DNA from 2 places in the Pseudomonas sp. AS2.8 genome. Region 2 is predicted to be linked to the other one. Evidence: riboswitches for the same ligand, from Rfam matches in the RefSeq annotation. Region 2 holds a riboswitch; the other holds the start of a gene.
The links. Region 2 has a riboswitch for cobalamin ahead of cobW (cobalamin biosynthesis protein CobW). Riboswitches for the same ligand answer to the same signal wherever they lie in the genome.

Region 1: linked by a shared signal. The riboswitch ahead of cobO (cob(I)yrinic acid a,c-diamide adenosyltransferase) and the one ahead of cobW (cobalamin biosynthesis protein CobW) in region 2 are both predicted to bind cobalamin.

The regions. Positions count from the first base shown of each region.
Region 1 is NZ_JACHVV010000002.1:632,967-636,548, forward strand. It holds gene FHR73_RS09910 (cobyrinate a,c-diamide synthase) at 1-1,136, opposite strand, end outside; gene cobO (cob(I)yrinic acid a,c-diamide adenosyltransferase) at 1,130-1,756, opposite strand; cobalamin riboswitch at 1,852-2,047, opposite strand; gene FHR73_RS09920 (four-helix bundle copper-binding protein) at 2,145-2,474, shown strand; gene FHR73_RS09925 (YggL family protein) at 2,615-2,983, shown strand; gene FHR73_RS09930 (metallophosphoesterase) at 3,053-3,582, shown strand, end outside.
Region 2 is NZ_JACHVV010000001.1:1,179,991-1,183,572, reverse strand. It holds gene cobN (cobaltochelatase subunit CobN) at 1-1,170, opposite strand, end outside; gene cobW (cobalamin biosynthesis protein CobW) at 1,176-2,228, opposite strand; cobalamin riboswitch at 2,331-2,657, opposite strand; gene FHR73_RS05360 (cobalamin biosynthesis protein) at 2,932-3,306, shown strand; gene FHR73_RS05355 (ScpA family protein) at 3,297-3,582, opposite strand, start outside.

The sequences.
Region 1 (3,582 bases), on a different contig from region 2:
TGGTGATAGGTGTGGCCGCGCAGGGTGCCCTGCTCGAAGACCACCGACTGCAGGGCCAGGGCGGTGAGCCGCGCCTGCATCCGCGCGCTGCCGGGCAGCAGCCCGAGCAGGCTGGCGGATTCGCCGGCCTTGTCGGTCAGTTCGTCGAGCAGATAGAGCATGCCGCCGCACTCGGCGAGGATCGGCTTGCCGGCCGCGTGGTGGGCGCGGATGGCCGCGCGCATGCCCAGGTTGTTGGACAGCGTCCGCAGGTGCAGCTCGGGATAGCCGCCGGGCAGGTAGAGGCTGTCTACCGCCGGCAGCGCCGTGTCGGTGAGCACGGAAAAGAACTGCAGCTCGGCGCCCAGGGCGCGCAAGAGATCCAGATTGGCCTGGTAGATGAAGGCCAGTGCCGCATCCCGGGCCACACCGATCCGCACCCCGGCCAGCAGCGGCTCGACCGCGGTCGGCTCAGGTGCGGCAAAAGCTACCGGCGGCGGCAATTCGAGGGTGGAACTGGCGCCCAGGGCATCGGCCGCCATGTCCAGACGACGATCCAGGTCGGTGACCTCGTCGGCCTGGATCAACCCCAGGTGGCGACTCGGCAACTCGATGCCGGCATCGCGCGGCAGGCTGCCAAAGAAGGTCATGCCCGCCGGCAGGCTGCCGCGGATCAGCTGCGTCTGCCGCGGACTGCCACTGCGATTGGCCAGCACCCCGGCGAAGGGCAGGCTCGGCCGGTAGTGGGCGAGGCCATAGGCCAGGGCGCCAAAGGTCTGCGCCAGGCCGGCGGCGTCGATTACCCCCAGCACCGGTACGCCAAAGCGCTCGGCCAGGTCGGCCGCCGAGGGCTGGCCGTCGAACAGGCCCATGACCCCTTCGATAAGGATGAGATCGGCCTCCCCCGCCGCTTCCCACAGCAGGCGCCGACTCTCGGCCTCGCCGATCATCCACAGATCGAGCTGGTAGACCGGTGCGCCGCTGGCGCGCGCGAGGATCATCGGATCGAGAAAGTCCGGACCGCACTTGAACACCCGTACCCGCCGACCCTGGCGAACGTGCAGCCGGGCCAGGGCGGCGGTGACGCTGGTCTTGCCCTGACCGGAGGCCGGGGCGGCGATCAGCAGCGCCGGGCAATGCCGCGTCTGGCCTACCATTCGATGCCCTGCTGGGCGCGGACGCCGGCCTGGAAGGCATGCTTGACCAGACTCATGTCGGTCACGGTATCGGCGGCCTCGACCAGCGCCGGCGGCGCACCGCGCCCGGTCACCACCACGTGCTGGTGCGCCGGGCGCCCGGCCAGATCGGCCAGCACCTGGTCGACGTCCAGATAGCCGTGCTTGAAGGCGATGTTGAGTTCGTCCAGCAGCACCAGGCCGATGGCCGGATCGCGCAGCAGCTCCACCGCCACCGCCCAGGCCGCCGCCGCCGACTGCAGGTCGCGGGCCCGGTCCTGGGTATCCCAGGTGAAGCCCTCGCCCATGACGTGGTAGCGCACCTCGTCCGGGAAGCGCCTGAAGAAGAGTTGCTCGCCGGTGTCGCGGCGGCCCTTGATGAATTGCACCACGCCCACCTTCATGCCGTGGCCGAGGGCGCGCGCCGCCATGCCGAAGGCGGAGCTGCTCTTGCCCTTGCCGATGCCGGTATGGACCAGCAGCAGGCCACGCTCGTCCTGGGCTTCGGCGATGCGGGCATCGATCACCGCCTTCTTGCGCACCATGCGCGCGCGGTGGCGCTCGTCTCGCTCGGGGCTGGTCGAATCGGGGGTGTCGGTCATGGATGGTTCTCCGGGTGCGGGCGCGGCGGAGAAACGGGCAGAGACGCCGCCCGCGCAAGGCAGGTGGCGACGCCGCGCGACGCCCTCCGCATCGCCGAGATGAACGCAAGCGTGGCCGGTCTCCGGGCTGGTGAGCCGATGCCCTGGGGCATCCGCTGCGCCCCTTCCCGGCCAGGGCCAGTGGGCATCGCGCAGCTACTGCTCAACTACCGTTGCGGGGGCAGCGCCGGCTCGACCGGCTTCCCTGTTTCACCCCGCTCCAGGCGGGGCACCACGTGCAAGGGCGCAGGGTACGGACTACCCGGGAGAGCGTCAATCGATGGCGCCACCCGAACTCGGCGTCGCGCGGACGGGTCCACCCTAGGCACCCACCGCCAGGAGCTACCGGATGAACGATGCCACTCTCGCCGCCTGCATCAAGGCCTGCCTCGATTGCGCCGCCGCCTGTGAAACCTGCGCCAGCGCCTGCCTGGGCGAAGCCAATCTGGACATGATGCGCGACTGCGTCCGCCTGGACCGCGACTGCGCCGATGCCTGCCGCCTGGCCGCCACCTTCATGCAACGCGGCAGCGACCGCATCGCCGAAGCCTGCGCCCTGTGCCTGGCCACCTGCCGTGCCTGCGCCGCCGAATGCGGCAAGCACAAGGCCAATCACTGCCAGGCCTGCGCCCGGGCCTGCGCAGCCTGTGCCGACGCCTGCGCGGCCATGGCGGCCTGAGCGGGTCATTTTCCGCTACTGCGCGCTCCGGTCGCAGGCAAAACGGCCCGGCCGACCCACCGCTGGAGCGGTCGGCATTGGCATTACCCGTCGGCGCCAGGGATAATGCCCGCCCTTTAATCGATATCCAGGCCTTCGCCATGACCGATACCAACCAAGATCCCCGTTTGAGCCGCATGAAGCGTCGCCTGCGCAAGAAGCAGTACCTGGGCGAATTCCAGGAACTGGCCTTTGAAATCAAGGTGAGCTTCAAGAACGAACTCAGCGAAGACGATCTGGACACCTTCCTGGGCGACTTCATCGACTACGTCGAAGAGCGCAAGCTGGACTACATCGGCGGCTTCGACAACGCCTGGGTCGAAGGCACCATCATGGCCAACAAGCGCTACACCTCGCCCACCGCCGAAGACCGTACCGCCCTGCTGGACTGGCTCAAGGCCCGTACCGAAGTCGGCGAAGCCAACGCCTCCGATCTGCATGACGCCTGGCACCACGACGGCGAAGTCTAACTAGCCTTCGCCGGATAGCTTGGCGGCCGTTGCGGTCGTAAAGGGGAATCCGTTGGAAACCAGGTCCTCATGACGACCCTCCTGCAAATCTCCGATACCCACTTCGGCACCGAGCAACCCGCCGTGGTCGCGGCTCTGGAAGCCCATGTCCGCGAACACGGCGCCGATGTCCTCATCCTCTCCGGGGACATCACCCAGCGCGCCCGGCGCGGACAATTCGCCGCCGCCAAGACCTTCGTCGAACGCCTGGAAAGCTACGGCATCCCGCGAACCCTGGTGATCCCGGGCAATCACGACCTGCCGCTGTACAATGTCTTCGCGCGCTTCCTGACGCCCTATGGCAACTATCGCCGCCATTTCGGCCAGGATCTGGAGCCCAGTTTCGAAAACGACGAGCTGCTGCTGGTCGGGCTCAACACCACCGCTCCGCAACGCCACAAGGATGGCGCGGTAAGCACCGCGCAGATCGAGCGCGTGGCCGAGCGCCTGCGCCGCGCCGGTCCGGGCAAGCTGCGCATCGTCATCGCCCACCAGCCCTTCGGCGCCCTCGAACTCAGTGACCTGAGCAATCTGCAGCACAACGCCGATCACGCCCTGGC
Region 2 (3,582 bases):
GCGGCCGTCGCGGGTCGGATAGTTGGCCAGGATCAGGGCGATGCGCTTGTCCGCTGCGGGACGCCGCGCCAACTCGATCCAGCTGCGCGCCAGCCGCGCGACGAAGGCCATGCGCTCGCCATCGGCCTGGTAGTTGACCACGTCGCTCTGGCTGCGCTCGCAGCGCCAGGCCAGGCCCTTGAAACTGATCGGCCGGGTGATGATGCGCCCGTCCAGCTCCGGCAGGGCGATGTGCATGGCTAGGTCGCGGGCACCCAGGCCCTGGGGGTTTTCGAACCAACGCTCGCGATTGTCCTGGGCGCAGATCGCCTGGAGCACCGGCACCGGGCGGCGGAACGGCGTCAGATTCGGCCGCTCCGGACTGGACTGGGCGAAACCGGTGGTATTGAGGATCAGCGCCGTGGCGGTCTCGTCCAGCAGCCGTTCCACCTCCTCCAGGCAGGCCGGCTCCTTGAGACTGGCCACGGCGATGGGCAGCGGATTCAGGCCCTGGGCTTCCAGTTGCTGGCAGAAGACATCGACGAAGGCGGTGTTGGCCGATTGCAGGTGGGTGCGGTAGAACAGCAGCGCCGCGGTGGGCCAATCCGGTCGCCAGCGCTGGCGCCAACCATCCAGGCCCAGGGCATCCGGATGATGGACGGCCACCCTTGGCAATTCCCGTGGCGCCTCGTAGGTGTAGCGGGCATCCAGGCATTCGGTGGCCAGGCAATGCAGGAAATCCCGGGCATTGCCCAGGCCGCCCTGGCGCAGGTAGCGCCACAGCCGTTCGGCCAGCTCGGGCGCCACCGTACCCAGGGCCATCAGCTCCGGGTCGGGCCGATCACAGCCGGGCACCGCGATCAGGGTCAGCCCCCGCGCGGTCAACTCGGCCAGCCGTTCCATGCCATAGCGCCAGTACCCCTGGCCGCCATGCAGGGAGATGAACACCACCCGCGCCTGGCTGAGCACCTCCTCGACATAGAGATCCACCGAGGCGTGGTTCTGCAACTGCATGGGATTGGCCAGGCGCAGGCTCGGATAGCCGGCGTCCAGGCTACGGGTCGCCTCGGCCAGCAGCGCCAGGTGCGAGTCGCCACTGCAGAGCACGACGATCTCGCCCGGTGTCTGCGCCAGGTGGGCGATGCCGTCGTCCGGGACGAAACCGCCCGGCTGGGTACGCAGCAGATGCATCTGGGTCAGGCCACCGCGGCGCGCAGCTGGGCGGTGATGGCCGCCTGGTCCAGCTCCTGACCGATCAGCACCAGCTGGGTGCTGCGGGTCTCGCCGGTCTTCCAGGTACGGTCGAAATGCTTGTCGAAGCGGGTGCCCACGCCCTGCACCAGCAGCCGCAGCGGCTTGCCGGCGATGGCGGCGAAGCCCTTCACCCGCAGTACGCCATGATGCTTGACCACCTCGGCCAGGGCCGCCAGCAGGGTCGCTTCCGCCACCTCGGGCAACTCGACGCCAAAGGAGTCGAATTCGTCGTGGTCATGGTCTTCATGACCCTCCAGATCGTGGTGGGTCGGACGGCTGTCGATGTGCGCCTCGGACTCGGCCTGCAGGCCCAGCAGCACCGACAGCGGCAGCACGCCACGACTGGCTTCCACCACCTTGACCGCCGGCGGCAGCTCTTCGCTCACCTCGGCACGCACCCGGGCCAGCGCCTCGGTGTCCAGGCCGTCGGCCTTGTTGAGGATCACCAGATCGGCACTGGCGAGCTGGTCTTCGAACAACTCGTGCAGCGGCGATTCATGGTCGAGGTTGGGGTCCTGGCGACGCTGGGCATCCACCTGCTCGGGATGGGCGGCGAAGGTGCCGGCCGCCACCGCCGGGCTGTCGACCACGGTGATCACCGCATCCACGGTGCAGGCGTTGCGGATCTCCGGCCACTGGAAGGCCTGTACCAGCGGCTTGGGCAGGGCCAGGCCACTGGTCTCGATGAGGATGTGGTCGATGTCGCCGCGGCGCGCCACCAATTCCTTCATCACCGGGAAGAATTCTTCCTGCACGGTGCAGCACAGGCAGCCATTGGCCAATTCGAAGACACGGCCCTGGGCCTCTTCCTCACTACAGCCGATGCTGCACTGGCGGAGGATCTCACCGTCGATGCCCAGCTCGCCGAATTCGTTGACGATCACCGCGATGCGCCGGCCCTCGGCGTGGTCGAGCATGTGCCGCAGCAGGGTGGTCTTGCCGGAACCGAGGAAGCCGGTAACGATGGTGACGGGAGTCTTGGCCAGGGTTTTCATGGGCTGCCCTTAGAGAAAAAGCGAAAGAAGACGGGCAGGCATGCCGGACGCCCGCGTGACGGCGAGGCCCTGGTGGCAGCCCGGATCACCCCGCCCGGTTGCGTGTTCGAAGCGTGACGAGGCAGGTCTCCTGGCTCGCGGCGCCTGGCTCCGGCCTTCCCGCGTGAGCAGTGGCCTTAGGGCATGTTCATAATTTCGCGAGCTAGAGTCAAACAAGGCGAAGATGCTTGAGGAAGCGGAGTTTACAAATGGTAAATGAGCATTCCGAAAGCATCTTCAACGCAGTTTGGCCGACGCGCAGCAAATTATGAACAGGCTCTAGTGGAGAGGCTAAAAATGCCGCTTACAGTTGCGGGGGCAGCCGCGGTATCACACCGCGTTCCCTTTCAAGCTCTTGCCGACAAGAGCACCTCGGAACGCGACAGGCTACGAGCGCCCCGCCGGGGTGTCAATCAGCCAGGCTTGACCGGCGGGCGAGGCGCGTGGTCTGCTCGCTGCGTCCGCCAAGGGCGAGCCACCGCCTGCCTTCCTCAGCCCCAAGACCTGCCATGATCGCTACCACGCGCGCCCTCACCATCCTGTACCGGACCATTATTTCGGCCTGGCACCCGGCCCTTGGCCGGCTCGCCCTTCGGCCGCTGAGCGGCTCAGGGCCCGGACTGGGCTGCCGCGATTCCTTGCGCCGCATGGACGTTCAAGGCTAATGGCCCTGGTCCTGGGCCTCGGCTGCCGCCAGGGCTGTTCGCTGGACGAACTCGCCGAACTGGCGCTCGGGGTCTTGCGGGAAGCCCGGCGCGATCGCACCGCGCTGACCGCGCTGGCGACCGTTGCCAGTCGACTCGAGGAAAGCGGGTTGCGCGCCCTCGCCCAGCGTTGGCAGCTGCCTCTGCACGGCTTCACCGCCGAGCGTCTGGCGCAAGAGCGCGGCATAACCGCAGCCAGCGACCTGGTGTTGCAGCACACTGGCAGCCCCAGCGTGGCCGAAGCCGCGGCCCTGGCCGCGGCCGGTGAAGGTGCCCGGTTGCTGGTGAGCAAGCGCAAGAGTGCGGCCGCGACGGCAGCCCTGGCCTACGCCTGAGCGAGTTCTTCCGCGTCGGTGTCCCTGACCCGGGCGCGGACGTGGATGGGGCTGAAGGGCTCGTTCTGCACCAGCTCCACTAGGGATTCCTTGACCAGCTCGAGGATGGCCATGAACGTCACCACCACGCCAAGCCGCCCTTCGTCCAGGGTGAACAGCGCCACGAAGGGCACGAAGGCGCCCTCCTTGAGGCGCTCCAGCACCTGGCTCATGCGCTCACGGGTGGACAGCACCTCGCGGGTCACCTGGTGGCTCTCGAACAGGTCGGCGCGGCGC